DNA from 2 places in the Saccharopolyspora erythraea genome. Region 1 is predicted to be linked to the other one. Evidence: riboswitches for the same ligand, from Rfam matches in the RefSeq annotation. Region 1 holds a riboswitch; the other holds the start of a gene.

Region 1 (7,187 bases):
ACGGCACGACCGTCGCCGTCGTGGACGACGGGCACTGGGCTGACGAGGAATCCCTCCAGGCGTTGGCGTCGGTCGTCCGGCACCATCCGCGGGCCCGGCTGCTCGTCGTCGCGTTCGCGGTCACCGGCGACCCGCGCGCCCGGGCGGCGACCCTGGAGCTGCTGCCGCGCATCGCCACCGCCGAGATCCGGCTGAGCCCGCTCACCGCCGCGCAGGTCAACGAGTTCGCGGCGGCGCGCGGGGTCGTGTTGCACCCGTCGATCGCGGAACGGCTCTGCCACCACACCCAGGGCGTCGCACGCCACATCGCGCAGTTGCTGGACGAGGTTCCCGCTGCGACGTGGACGCGTTTCGACCCCGGGCTTCCGGCCCCCGCCGCGGTGGCCGCACGGGTGCGCGAACTGCTCGCGGGCTGCTCGCCGGCCGTTCGGGGTTTCGTGGAGGCGACTGCCGTGCTGGGACCGGGCACAGCGGTCCGCGACGCCGCGCTGCTGGCGGGTGTCGAGGACGGCCTGCTGACCGTTCTCGACGAAGCCTGCGCCACGGGGCTGGTCTGCCTCGCAGCTCGTGGGCTGACCGAGGTCGGTCCCGCGGACCCCATGGTGCGCGCCGCCGTGCTGGCCGCACTGGCACCGGGCCGCAGGTCCGGCCTGCACCGCCGGGCGGCCGGCCTGGTCGACGACCCGGCCCGCAAACTGCGGCTCCTCGTCGCCGCGAGTCCCGTGCCGGACCCCGCCGTCGCCGATCGCCTCGACGCGCTGGCCACCGAGCGGGCATCGGAAGGGGCGTGGGCGGAGGCCGCGTCACTGCTCATCGACGCGAGCCGGCTCACCGAGGACCGGCTGGAGCGGGAAAGCCGCATCAGCCGCGCCGTCGACGCGCTGATCGGGGCCGGAGACGTGTTCGCGGCCGCCGCCCTCGTTCCCGAGGTGGAGAGCCTGCGCGAGACGCCGCTGCGCAACGCGGTGCTGGGCTACCTGGCCGTCGTCCGCGGGCGGGTGGCCGAGGCGGAGTCCCGGCTCGGCCGGGCCTGGCGGCTGGTCAACGCCGAGCGCGACCCGGACGTCGCCGCGCTGATCTGCCAGCGCTACGTGCTGCACGCGCTCGTCCGCTGCCGCGCCGACGATCTCGTGACCTGGGCCGACCGGGCGATCTCGCTGGCGGGGCCGGAGGCGCCAGCCGCGGTCGAGGCCGCCGCGATCCGCGGGCTGGGGCTGGCCGCGACGGGACGGGCTCGCCAGGCGCGCCGCGACTACGCGCGCCTGGGGGAGCGGGTTCGCCACGGAGCGCAGGCCCAGCGGGTGATGATGGCCCGCGGCTGGCTCAACCTGCTCACCGACGCGGTCGACGACGCGCGCGCCGAGCTGGAAAGCGCCGTGCCGACGACCTTCCTCGGCGGTTCGACCCGGATCTCGCTGTGGGCGCGGGCCTGGCTCGCACGCGCGCAGTTCCTCGCCGGGGCGTGGGACGACGCGATGCGCACCGTGCGCGACGCGGCGCCTCTGCTCGAACGCAGCGGCATCGTCCTCACCGGTCCGCTGCTGCACTGGACCGAGGTGACCGTGCACGCGTTGCGCGGTGAGTGGGAGCAGGCCGAGCAGGCGTTGCTGCGCTGCGACGCCGGACCGCAGGACTACGAGATCATGCGGGTCCCCACCTACCTGGCCCGGGCGCAGGTCGCCGAGGCGCGCGCCGACTCCGCAGGCGTGCTGCGAGCCCTGCATCCGCTCACCCAGTCCTGGGCCGCCGCCGGCATCGACGAACCCGGCCACTGGCCGTGGCACGACATGTACGCCCACGCCCTCGTGCTGGAAGGACGCCACGAGGAGGCCGACGCGTTCCTGCTGCCGCACGAGCGGCTGGCGGCCGCGCGCGAGCACGCCTCCGCCCGGGCTCGGCTCGCGGCGGCCCGTGGCCGGCTGCTGGGCGCGCAGGGCGATCCGGCCGCGGCCGCGGCCGCCTTCGAGCAGGCCCTGGAACTGCTCGAAGGGCTTCCGCTGCGCTACGACCACGCGCGCGTCGCCTTCGCCTACGGCCAGACGTTGCGGCGGGCCGGGAAGCGCCGCGAGGCGGACGCGGTCCTCACCACCGCCCGCGACGGCTTCGCCACCATGGGCGCCGCGACCTACGTGGAGCGGTGCGACCGCGAGCTCAAAGCAGGCGGCGTGCACGCGTTGCGCGCGGAGCGGGCCTTCAACGAGCTCACCCCGCAGGAGGAGGCCGTCGCCCGGCTCGTCGCACGCGGACTGTCCAACCGGGAGGCCGCCGCGGAACTGTTCCTGTCCACCAAGACGGTCCAGTACCACCTGACCCGCATCTACACCAAGCTCGGCATCCGCTCCCGGGCCGAGCTCGCGGCCCTGCGCGGCGCTTCGGAGGAACCGAACCGGGAATGAGCACCGGCCGGTTCGCGCCGCTGCGAGAAGGCTCACGTTGGTTGGGCGGACGTGATCGTGTCGGTTAGGGTGCCTGCGAGCCAGCCGTACCCGGTGAACGGGTCAGGGAATCCGGTCGGAAGCCGGAACTGACGCGCAGCGGTAGGGGCGGCGGACGGGGAAGGGCCGCGTGCGGCCCGCCACTGGGAGCGGTTCCCGGGAAGGCTCCCCGTTCCGGATTGCGCCCGAGTCCGAAGACCTGCTGGTTCCCCGCGCGCCCGCCCGGGCGTGCGGGGACTCGCCCCTTGCGGCTTCGCGTACGAGCCCGAGCGAAGGACACGGATGCTGCTGTTCTCTCTTTTCGCGCGCCGGCGTCGTCTTGCCCGGCCAGGGCGCAAGACCCTGCTCGCCGGTGTGGTCGCGGTCGCCCTCTGCGGATGTTCAGCGCCGCCCACGGGAAGTGCCCCGCCAGGGCAGTCCACTGCCATGCGCAACTGCGATCGCGATGTCGTCGTCGAGACACCGCCGCGGCGTGCGGTGAGCCTCAACCAGAGCACGACCGAGATCATGCTCTCGCTGGGACTGCAGGACCGGATGGTCGGGACCGCGACCTGGACCGAACCCGTCGCGCCGCACCTGGCCGCGGCCAACGCGCGAGTGCCCCGGTTGGCGGAGAACACCCCGTCGTTCGAGGGCGTGCTGGCGACCGAGCCCGACATCGTGCTGGGCGCGTACCACGCCATCTTCACCGACCAGCGCGTTGCCTCGCGGGACCGGTTCGCGCAGTTGGGCGTGCCGACCTACCTCTCGCCTAGCAACTGCCTGCCGGAGGAGGCGCCGCTGGGCAGGCCGACCGAGCTGGACGACATCTACCGCGAGGTCCACGAGATCGCCACGATCTTCGGAGTGCCGGAGCGCGGTGATGCCCTCGTCGCCCAGTTGCGGGGGCGGGTCGCGGCCGCTCAAGCCCGCGTGGCCGGGTTGCGGTCGCGCGACGAGCAGTCGGTGCTGTTCTGGTTCGCCAGGACCGAATCGCCTTACGTGGCCGGTGGAACCGGTTCTCCGGGGATCATGGCCCGCGCGTTGGGCGTGCGCAACGCCTACGGGGACGTGGCATCGATGTGGCCCCAGGTCGGTTGGGAGGACGTGCTGAGCCGCGAGCCGACGGTTCTGGTGCTCGGCGACCTCACCAGGGACCAGGAGGGCGACAGCCTCAGGTCCAAGGTGGACTTCCTGCGCGGCGACCCCGCGGTGTCGCAGCTCGAGGCAGTGCGGCGGCAGGACTGGATCCCGATGAGCGGCACCGCGCTGAACGTCAGCATGCGCACCGTCGACGGAATCGAGGCGCTGGCCGACAAGCTCGTCGCCATGGAGCGGCACGGGTGATCCGCACGCGGGCCCGTTGGCTTGTCGCGGGTGGCTTGCCCGTGCTGGTGATGTCGGTCGCGGTCGTGCTCACCGTGGGACCGGCCGACATCTCGGTCGGTGACGTCACCGAGGTGGTCCGGGCGCGGCTCGGGCTGGGCACCACCGACGTTTCCCGCATCGCGCAGGGCATCGTGTGGGAGCTGCGCCTGCCCAGGGCGCTGCTGGCGGCGATCTGCGGCGCGGGCCTGGGCGTCTGCGGTGCGGTGTTGCAGTCGCTGCTGCGCAATCCGCTGGCGGACCCGTACCTGCTGGGGATCTCGTCGGGGGCGTCCACCGGTGCGGTGGTGGTCGCCGTGCTCGGCGCGGGCGCGGGCGCGATCGGGCTGGCCGTCGGTGCGTTCGCCGGCGCGCTGGTCGCCTTCGCCCTGGTGATGGCGCTGGCCGCGCTCGCGGGCGGCGGCACGAGCCGCGTCATCCTCGCCGGCGTCGCGGGCAGCCAGCTGTTCTCCGCGCTGACCTCATACATCGTCATGACCTCCGCCGACGCCCAGCAGACCCAGGGCGTGCTGTTCTGGCTGCTCGGTTCCCTGTCCGGGGCCCGATGGGACGACGTCGCGCTCGCGGGCGCGGTGTGCGCGCTGGGCCTGCTGCTGTGCCAGTCGCAGGCGGGTGCGCTGGACGCCTTCGCTTTCGGTCACGACTCGGCCGCCTCGCTGGGAGTGGCCGTGCAACGCGTACGAGGGCTCCTGCTCGCGGGCACCGCGCTGGTGACCGCGACCCTGGTGGCATCCTCGGGCGCCATCGGCTTCGTCGGACTCGTGCTGCCGCAGGCCGCCCGGTTCCTGGTGGGTACCCGGCACCGCGCGTTGCTGCCGGCCACCGCCGTGCTGGGCGCGATCCTGCTGGTGTGGGTGGACTCGCTGGCCGGTGCCGTCGCCGCGCCGCAGGAGGTTCCGGTGGGAGTCATCACCGCGTTGGTCGGCGTGCCGGCCTTCGCCTTCCTGCTGGTGCGGAAACGGGGGATGTCGTGACACTCGAGACCCGTGACGTGTCGTGGCGCCTCGGCGGGACCGTCATCCTGGACGGGATCACCGTCGAGGTCGAGTCCGGGTCGACCCTCGGGCTGCTCGGCCCCAACGGCTCCGGCAAGTCCTCCCTGCTGCGGTTGCTCGCGGGTCTGCGGCGGCGGTCGTCGGGCGGCGTTCTACTCGACGGCGACGAGATCGGGGGTATCGGCCGTCGTTCGCTCGCTCGCCGGATAGCGCTGGTCGAGCAGGAGACGAGCACCGAGCTCGATCTCACCGTCGCCGAGGTCGTCGCGCTGGGCCGCACACCGCACCGCGGTGCGTGGGCGCCCGCGAGGGCCGCCGACGTGGAGGCGGTGAACGACGCTCTCGCGCGCACCGACGCCACCGCGCTGGCGCAACGGCGCTGGCACACCCTCTCCGGTGGGGAGCGGCAACGCGTCCAGATCGCCCGCGCGCTGGCCCAGCAGCCGTCGGAACTGCTGCTGGACGAGCCGACGAATCACCTCGACATCGCCCACCAGTTCGCGCTGCTGGAACTGGTGCGGCGGCTGCCGGTGACCGCTGTCGTCGCACTGCACGACCTGAACCTGGCCGCGTCGTTCTGCGACGCGCTGGTGGTCCTCCGGCGAGGTGAGGTCGTCGCCGCGGGGAGCCCGGCCGAGGTGCTCACCGAGGACCTGGTCCGCTCGGTCTACGGCATGGACTGCGAGATCAGCCGCCCGGACGGGCGTCCGCACATCCGCTTCGTGGGAACGGCTTCGGCGCCGTCCTGCTGAAGCCGCGCGCCTCTCGTCAAGCCTGGGTGTGCGGCGGACGGTCTTGCACCGCCCGCCGGACGGCCGCGACGAGGTACTCGGCGCCGTCGACTAGGCCGGTGATGACCACGGCCTTTCCTTCGGTGGGCTTGATCCGGCAGTTCACGTCGCCACCCAGCAGCCGTGCGAGCGCGGTGTCCTTGGCGTGGTCGGTGATGTCGGCGATGTCGTCCCACCGCACGGCGCGGACCTCTCTCCCGCGGTAGGAGTGGACGAGGCCGCCCTCGTGGAGCTGGAAGGACTCACCGCGGCGGGCCAGGGACAACCATCCCTGCCAGCCGCCCAGGAGAAGCAGGCCGACACCGGCGCCGAGGCCCACGCTCGGCACGACGTCGTCACCCGTGACCGAGTTCGCGTACGTGGGGATCGCCAGCACCACGAAGAGAACGGTGGTGACGAGTCCGAGCAGAAGGAGGGTCGCGGCGATGCGGCCGCGACGCACGCCGTCCACGGCGAAGCGGTCGACCAGTGCACCCAGTCCGGTTTCCCCGCCCACGTGGACGAACACTATCCGCCGTGCCTCACGCCGGATACCGGCCAAGCGGTCGATCTTCCGGGTGCATGGCGGGGAACGTCAGCTGTCACCGAAGGGCATGTGCGGGCGGAAGACGGGGATGCGGGGAAACAGCGATGCCGGGGGCGGGCCGGGCTCGCCGGACACGAGCCGGAGCACCACCTGACCGTCGCGCGCGTCGGCGAGCTGCATGGCGAGGGTTCCGTCCACCGGCTCGGGCGCGGGCCGTGGTGCGGTGCTGCAGGAAGAGCCGTTCCCGCCGGAGTGGAAAGTCGAGATGCAGCCCATGGACAGCGAGCCCGATGCGCCGCTTTCGGCGCCTCTCAGATCGAAGTGGATTGCCGTGCCCTCCACGCGGTGGATGACGAGCTCGTTGAAACCGGCACGCCCGTCGAGCGGGAGCGTGACCGGGCCCGGTACGAGCACCTCGCAGTTTCCGTCCGCGCAAGCCGCGTAGTCGCGGCCGTCGGCGGCGGCGAGCGCGGGTGCGGGCTGCGCGTCGGTGGCGCCGGTCGGGGTGGGTGCGTGCTCCTGTCCGGCGGACTGGCAGGCGGTCAGCGCCAACGCGCCCAAGAGCGCGACCAGAGAACCACAACGGCGTCCTGCGTTGCTGTGCACAATCGGCTCCCGTTCCGGCCCGAACCTCGTGGGCGTGCAGGAGCCTACCGAGATACCGGCGCTCCCGGAACGCCGAGCGGCAGTTGCCGGTTCCCGCGCGCTGATCAGCTCTCCGGACCGTGCGGGTCCAGGTGCGGGGGCGTCTGCATCGGTGTGGTGGCGAGGAAGTCGCGGAACTCGCCTGCCGGCAACGGCGGGGAGAAGTAGAAGCCCTGGTAGGCATCGATCCCGATCGCGCGGAGCAGGTGGTGCTGGGTGGCGTTCTCCACTCCCTCGGCGATGCACTGGCGCCGCATGGTCCGGGCCAGCTCGGCAACGGCTCGGGTGATGCCCAGGTTCGCGGGGTCGAAGCAGACCTGGCCGACGAACATCCGGTCCAGCTTGAGGATCTGCGTGGGCAGGTCGCGTAGGCGGGCGAGCGACGAGTACCCCGTGCCGAAGTCGTCCATGGCGAACCGGACGCCGGCGT
Region 2 (7,187 bases), 3.0 Mb from region 1:
TGCTGCTGCACGTCGACGGCTGGCTCTGCGAGGTCAAGGACGCCCAGATCCGCGACGGCCTGCACGTGCTCGGCGAGGCACCGACCGGTGAGGCCCGGGTCAACCTGGTGCTGGCGATGCTGCGCGCCCGCCAGATGTGGGGCGGGCGCAGCGCCGCGCTGCCCGGCCTTCGCGAGGCGCTGGGCCTGGCCGAGGACGGCAGCGTCGCGCGGGAGCGGGTCGACGAGGTCGAGACCCGCGCGCACGCCCTGGTCGAGGCGATGGAGGCCCGCGACTGGGAGCCCGGCACGGCGGCCGAGGTGTGCGCCGAGGTCCTCGGGGAGCCTGCCGACGCGGTGGTGCGGGTCCTGGAGTTCGCCGCGACCGAGGTCGTGCCCCGGCTCGACGCCACGACCGACGAGATGTCGGCCACCCTGCACGCCCTGGACGGCGGCTACGTCCCGGCGGGGCCCAGCGGATCGCCGCTGCGCGGCCTGATCAACGTGCTGCCCACTGGCCGCAACTTCTACTCGGTCGACCCGAAGGCGGTGCCGAGCAGGCTGGCTTGGGAAACCGGCTGGGCCATCGCCGACTCGCTGCTCGAGCGCTACCGCGCCGACACCGGCGACTGGCCGCGTTCGGTCGGCCTGTCGGTGTGGGGCACCAGCGCGATGCGCACCTCCGGTGACGACATCGCCGAGGTGCTGGCGCTGCTGGGCGTCCGGCCGACCTGGGACGAGGCCTCGCGCCGGGTCAACGGGCTCGAGGTGATCCCGCTCGACGAGCTGGGCCGCCCGCGCGTCGACGTCACGGTGCGCATCAGCGGCTTCTTCCGCGACGCGTTCCCGCACGTGGTGGCGCTGCTCGACGACGCGGTGCGGATGGTCGCCGACCTCGACGAGCCCGACGAGCAGAACTTCGTGCGCGCCCACGTCCGGGCCGACACCGCCGAGCACGGCGACCAGCGCCGCGCGACCATGCGGATCTTCGGCTCCAAGCCGGGTGCCTACGGCGCGGGGCTGCTGCCGCTGATCGACAGCCGCAACTGGCGCGACGACCGCGACCTGGCCGAGGTCTACGCGGTGTGGGGCGGCTTCGCCTACGGCCGCGGCCTCGACGGCGAGCCGGCGCGGTCGGACATGGAGAGCGCCTACAAGCGGATCTCGGTGGCGGCCAAGAACACCGACACCCGCGAGCACGACATCGCCGACTCCGACGACTACTTCCAGTACCACGGCGGCATGATCGCCACCGTGCGGGCGCTGACCGGCAAGGCCCCGGCGGCCTACATCGGAGACAGCACCCGGCCCGACTCGATCCGCACCCGGTCGCTGACCGAGGAGACCTCCCGGGTGTTCCGCGCCCGCGTGGTCAACCCCCGGTGGCTGGCGGCGATGCGCCGCCACGGCTACAAGGGCGCGTTCGAGCTGGCGGCGACGGTGGACTACCTGTTCGGCTACGACGCCACCACCGGCGTCGTCGGCGACTGGATGTACGAGAAGCTGGCCGAGACCTACGTGCTGGACCCGGAGAACCGCAAGTTCCTCACCGAGTCCAACCCGTGGGCACTGCACGGCATCACCGAGCGCCTGCTGGAAGCGGCGAACCGCAAGATGTGGGAGGAACCGAACCCGGAGACCCTGCAGGCGCTGCAGGAGGTCTACCTCGAGGCCGAAGGCGACCTCGAGGACCGCTAGGGCAGTTTCACAAGCGGTGTGAGCGTCGGCTCGCACCGCCGCGGGTTCTCAGAAGCCTTCTGGCGAGGACAGCGCCGACGTGGTGAATCGGGCATTCATGATGTCGGCGATCCCGGAGCCGGCAGGCTTCTGAGGTTCCGCCACCCTCACCACTACGCGAACCACTTCTGGAAGATTTCTCAGCGGTCGGCTGCTGCGGCCTCCACTCCTGGAGGCCGCAGCAGGAACACTTTTGGTGCGATCCGGTCCATGTCGCCGCCCTTTCCGACCACGAGCCCGGCGGCGAAGTCGACGAGCTGGATCGCCTCGGCGTTGGACATGGCGGTCAAGTCCATCACGACCGCGTTGCCCTGGCGGAAGTAGTCCCCGACGTAGTAGACGTCCTGGTAGCTCTGCGGATGCAGCGTCTTGACCACGGCTCAAGTCTTACCGCGGAAATCCGGAAGTCAAGCGCTGACCAGCGGGATCACTCGCGAGGAACCCCCGCCCCGGCAGGGTTGGGGGCTCGCGGTCGGTCTCAGCGACGCGACTCGGGTGCCAGGTCGGCGACCGGGCCGATGACGATCACCGCCGGTGGGTTCACGCCCTCGCCGTGGATCGCCTCGGCCACCTCGTCGAGGGTGCTGCGCAGGGCGCGCTGGCCGCGGGTGGTGGCCTCCTGCACCACCGCCACCGGCGACTTGGGGTCGCGCCCGTGCTCGATCAGCACCTCCGCGAACTCCCCGATGCGCTTGACCGCCATCATCAGCACCAGGGTGCCGCGCAGCTTCGCCAGCGCGGGCCAGTCCACCAGCGACTGCTCGTCGTGCGGGCCGACGTGCCCGGACACGACCACGACCTCGTGCGCCACGCCGCGGTGGGTCACCGGCACTTCCGCCGCCGACGGTGCCGCGAACGCGCTGGTGATGCCCGGGACGGCCGTGACGGCCACCCCCGCTTCCACGCACGCCAGCAGCTCCTCGAAACCGCGCCCGAAGACGTAGGGGTCGCCGCCCTTGAGCCGCACCACGAACCTGCCCGCCCTGGCGTGCTCGATCAGCAGCGAGTTGATGACGTCCTGGTTCGCCGCCCGGCCGTAGGGGATCTTGGACGCGTCGACGACCTCGACGTGCGGGCCCAGCTCCTCCAGCAGCTCCCGCGGCGCCAGCCGGTCGGTGATCACCACGTCGGCGCGGCCCAGCAGCTGCCTGCCGCGCACCGTGATCAGGTCCGGGTCGCCGGGGCCGCCGCCGACCAGCGCGACGCCCGGCGCGGGCGCCTCGGCGCGCTCGTCGACCACCCCGGTGCGCAGCGCCTCGGCGAGGGCGTCGCGCACCGACGCCGAGCGGCGGTGGTCGCCGCCCGCCAGCACTCCGAGCAGCAGACCGCCGTGCTCGGCCACCGCCGGGGTCACGGCCGTGCCCTGCGAGGCGTCGTCGGCGCGCACGCAGAACACCCGCCGACGCAGGGCCTCGTCGGCGACCGCGGCGTTGACCTCGCCGCCGGTCGCGCAGGCCAGCGCGTACCAGGCGCCGTCGAGGTCGCCCTCGGCGTAGGGGCGGCGGTGCCAGCGCAGCTCGCCCGCGTCGGCCATCGCCTCCACCGCCGGGGTCGCCTCCGGCGCGATGACATCGACCAGAGCACCCGCGTTGATCAGCCTGGGTACCCGGCGCTGGGCGACGGTCCCGGCCCCGACCACGACCACCCGCTTGCCGGTGAGGTCGAGTCCTGCGAAGTAGTGGTGCTCAGTGTGCGTGGTCATGTCCGTTGTCCGTGTCGTGTCTCGCCCGGCGCCACCGCCGGATCAGTGCTGGGAAGGAGCGCGAACACCACCTCGTCGTGGCTCCACGAGCACCGGCCCGGTCACGGCGCGCCGTCCGAGGGCGCCCGCCCGGCGCCGGTCGCGCCCGGCGCGCCGGTCGCCTCAGCCGCCCCGGCGGTCCCGGAGGCCCCGGGCGTGCCGGTCGCGGGGGCCGGTCCGCCGCCGGCGCGGTCGTCCGATCGGGACAGCCGCCACCAGAGCGCGGCGCCGCCCCATACTGCCATGAAAGCCGCCAGCGTCAGATAGCCGAGCAGTTCGAAGTGGTCACCGAGGCCCGCCACCGGCTCCAGCGGCGAGAGCCCCAGCTCCGCCAGCGCCCCGGCCAGCACGACCACCGCGACCAAGGCGGCGAGCACGACCGTCAGCGCCGTGGTCGTCACGTTCACCGAGAGCCTGCGCAGCGGTCTGGCCAGGGACCAGGTGTAGGCGCGCGACATCAGCATGCCGTCCACGCTGTCCACTGTGCACATCCCGGCGGCGAACAGCAGCGGCAGGCTCAGCACCGCGATCCCCGGCAGGTGCTGGTCGGGCGCGACCATGGCCAGCACTGTGACCTCGGTCGCGGTCTGCATGCCGAGACCGAACAGCAGCCCGATGCCGAACAGGTGCCAGGACCGGCCGACCATGGCCCGCATCCGCCCGCGCAGCAGCCGGGCCATCAGCCCGCGCCGCCCGAGCACCAGCTCGATCTCGTCCTCGCCGACGACGCCCCGCCGGGCCCGGCGCAGCAGCCGGAGCGCGTCGCGCAGCACGACGGCGTTGAGGACCGCCAGCGCGCCCAGCACCACGACCACGACCACGTCGACGAACAGCCCGGTCCGCAGACCGGCCTCCTCCGCCCACGCCTGCGCGGCCGGGCCCGCGACGAAGGCGACCGCGAAGGCCAGCAGCAGCACCACGCTGGCGTGCCCGAGGGCGAACCACATGCCGGTCGACACCGGGCGCCGCCCGCGCTGCATGAGCAGCCGCGTCGCGTCGTCGATCACGGCCACGTGGTCGGCGTCGAATCCGTGCCGGAGGCCGAGGAGGTAGGCAGTCGTCCCGGCGGCGGCCAGCCCGCCCGCCGCGCTGAACGACTGCTGGTGCAGCAGGTAGGCGCTCCAGCCCACCAGGTGCAGCGCGCCGACCGCGGCGAGCACCCACGCGGCCTTCCTGCGCTCGACGGCGCCCCACGCGTGGGGCGACTGCACGGATCGCTGCTCGATCGACATCTGCCGGGATCTCCTGGGTTCTCCGCCCTGGGGCTCCTGATCCGCGCGCCGCGGGCGCGACGCGGGGCCGGCAGCGAGTCTCCTGACTCCCGGATCGCAGCGGGTCACCCGAGCCTTCCAGCCCTCACGGGCCGTGGCCGCACGTCGGGTCCGCTCCCCGGTCACAGTGGCGGGACCGTCCCGGATTCGCACCGGGTTCCTGCGCCGCAGGCCGTCGTATCCTGACCGCCAGACCGACCGAGGTCAATCCGCGCGGCGGTTCCGGCGGCGGGCGCCGGACCGCGGCACGCCGTCCGACCGGGCGCTGGGCCGCACGTTGTGATCCGCATCGCCGACCGCCTCCGCGCCACCCATCCTGGTGAGGTCGGCAACCCTTCCGCTGGGTCGTCGACCAGCGCATGCTGGTCGACGTGAGGACCGAGGAGGCGATCATGAACGAGACTCGGACGATCACGTTGAACCTTCAGGTCGTGGAGGCGGGGGCGAAGACGACCGCGGACGTCGGGATGACCACCGGCGACGGGCAGGCGCTGCACGGGCACGGCACCGCACGGCGGCACCCGGACGACCCCGACGTACCGCAGATCGGCGACGAGATCGCAGTCGCCCGCGCCCTGTTCGAGCTGGCGCACAAGCTGCTGGACACCGCGGCGCACGACATCGGCGACCGCCTCCACCGGCGGGTGCACCTGCCTGCCTGACAAAGCCCGGCCACCCGGTCCGCCAGGTGGCCTGCGCTTGCTTGCGGCGGGATGGCCCGCTCGCCAGGCCGCGCCCGCCGCCGGCCGGCTCGCTCGCGGCCCGGGGCCACCGCCCAGAGGCCCGGCCCCGCCCGAGCCTCAGACCGACGGCACTCCCGGCACGCGGACGACGTCGATGTCCGCGGCGTCGACGTCGGCGTCGGCGGAGAGCAGCGCCACCGCCCGGCCCGACCGCGCCAGCGCGACGGCATCCGCCGCGCCGCCGGCGCGGACCTCCGTCCCCTGCCGGAGCAGGTGCCGCAGCTCCTCGCCGCGCCCGTCCGGGTCGACCACGACCGCGGCGCGGCGCAGCTCCGCCTCGGCGCGCGGCGTGCGCAGGTCGGGCGCCGGGCCGAGGTCGACCACCGCGAGCCGGCCCCTCGGGCGGGGCCGGGCCGCCGCGATGGTCGCGCCTGCGCTGCTGATCTTGGCCACGACGAGTTCGGGCGCACCGTGCTCGGCGACCGCGTGCAGCGCCGCCGCCTCCGCCACGCTCGGTGTGCCCAGCTCGGCCTCCACGGCCTCGCTGGGGTTGGGTACCTCGACCTCGGCCAGCGTCGCCGCCGGGTACACCAGCAGCGGCAGCTCGTCCCCGGCCTCCACCGCGTGCCAGAAGCCCAGGTCCTGCACGGCCTCGACGACGCCGTCCTCGTCGGCCTTGCCCTCGACGGTGGCGAACGCGCGCACCGACCGCAGGTCCAGGCCGTGCCCGCGCTCCAGCGTCGCCACCAGCTCGGTCACCTCCGACCGGGCCACCCCGCGCCGCGAGCCGACGCCCACGACGACCGTGCGGGGCACGATCCGGACGGTGCGCTCGGGGTCGTCGCCGTAGGGCCTGCGGTCGTCCATCACGACCGTCCACAGCGGATTCTTCGGCTCGGCGCACACGTTCTCCGGCAGCGCCGGCAACGGGAACCCGTGCGGGTTGAGCAGCTGGACCGGCGCGCCGTCGAGCACGGCGGCACCGCAGGCGGCGATGTCGCCGTCCACCGCGGCGTCGAGCAGGTCGACGACCTCGTCCCACGGCGAGCTGCTGCCACCGCCCGGCGTCGTGGTGATCACCGGGGTGCAGCCGAGCACGTCCGCGACCTGCTGGGCCAGCGCGTTCGCGCCCGCGTCCTGCCCGCCGTCCAGCGCGACGGCGAAGCGCAGCTCCTCGTCCACGCACACCACGCCGGGGTCGACCTGCCGGTCGGTCAGCAGCGGCGCGACCAGCCGCACCGCCTCACCGGCGGACAGGAAGAACACCGCAGCATCCAGCAGCGGCCACATGCGCCGGACGGTCGGCGCGAGCGGCCCGTCGGCCAGCACCGCGTCCGATCCGAGCCGCGACGCGAGCTCGGCGGCGGCCCGGCGAGCCGCCGGGGTGAGTGCGAACAGACCGATCACGACTGCTCACCCGAGGTCTCGCGGTGGCCCGAGATCAGCACCACCGGCTGGGTCGGCTGCAGGCTCGGCGCGCCGTCGGGCAGGTCCACCAGCCTGCTGGCCGAGAGCTGGACGCCTTCGACCTGGTAGCCGGCGTAGCGCAGCGCGTCGCGGGTGCCGGCGACGCGGTCCAGCGCCGTCAGCGCCGCGACCACCCGGGTGGCCCCGGCGTGCGCGCAGGCGGCGACGACGTCCGAACCCCCGCCGCCGATGAAGATCGCGTCCGGTTTCGGCAGCCCCCGCAACGCCTGCGGGGCCGCCGCCTCCACGACCCGCACGTCCACGCCGTGCCCGGCGGCGTTGGTGATCAGCCGCACGACCTGGGCCTCGT

The links. A riboswitch is a leader RNA that binds a small molecule or an ion and turns the genes downstream of it on or off. The one in region 1 is predicted to bind cobalamin.
Region 2: it holds a riboswitch for cobalamin, as region 1 does, so the genes downstream of both, HUO13_RS29950 (HoxN/HupN/NixA family nickel/cobalt transporter) here and HUO13_RS17160 (ABC transporter substrate-binding protein) in region 1, are expected to answer to the same signal.

What each region holds. Positions count from the first base shown of each region.
Region 1 is NZ_CP054839.1:3,737,306-3,744,492, forward strand. It holds gene HUO13_RS17155 (helix-turn-helix transcriptional regulator) at 1-2,396, shown strand, start outside; cobalamin riboswitch at 2,461-2,656, shown strand; gene HUO13_RS17160 (ABC transporter substrate-binding protein) at 2,862-3,761, shown strand; gene HUO13_RS17165 (FecCD family ABC transporter permease) at 3,758-4,774, shown strand; gene HUO13_RS17170 (ABC transporter ATP-binding protein) at 4,771-5,547, shown strand; gene HUO13_RS17175 (hypothetical protein) at 5,564-6,082, opposite strand; gene HUO13_RS17180 (hypothetical protein) at 6,161-6,673, opposite strand; gene HUO13_RS17185 (putative bifunctional diguanylate cyclase/phosphodiesterase) at 6,823-7,187, opposite strand, start outside.
Region 2 is NZ_CP054839.1:6,701,366-6,708,552, forward strand. It holds gene cobN (cobaltochelatase subunit CobN) at 1-1,676, shown strand, start outside; gene HUO13_RS29940 (cell division protein SepF) at 1,856-2,092, opposite strand; gene cobA (uroporphyrinogen-III C-methyltransferase) at 2,194-3,417, opposite strand; gene HUO13_RS29950 (HoxN/HupN/NixA family nickel/cobalt transporter) at 3,519-4,688, opposite strand; cobalamin riboswitch at 4,744-4,933, opposite strand; gene HUO13_RS29955 (DUF1876 domain-containing protein) at 5,120-5,389, shown strand; gene HUO13_RS29960 (cobalamin biosynthesis protein) at 5,528-6,817, opposite strand; gene cbiE (precorrin-6y C5,15-methyltransferase (decarboxylating) subunit CbiE) at 6,814-7,187, opposite strand, start outside.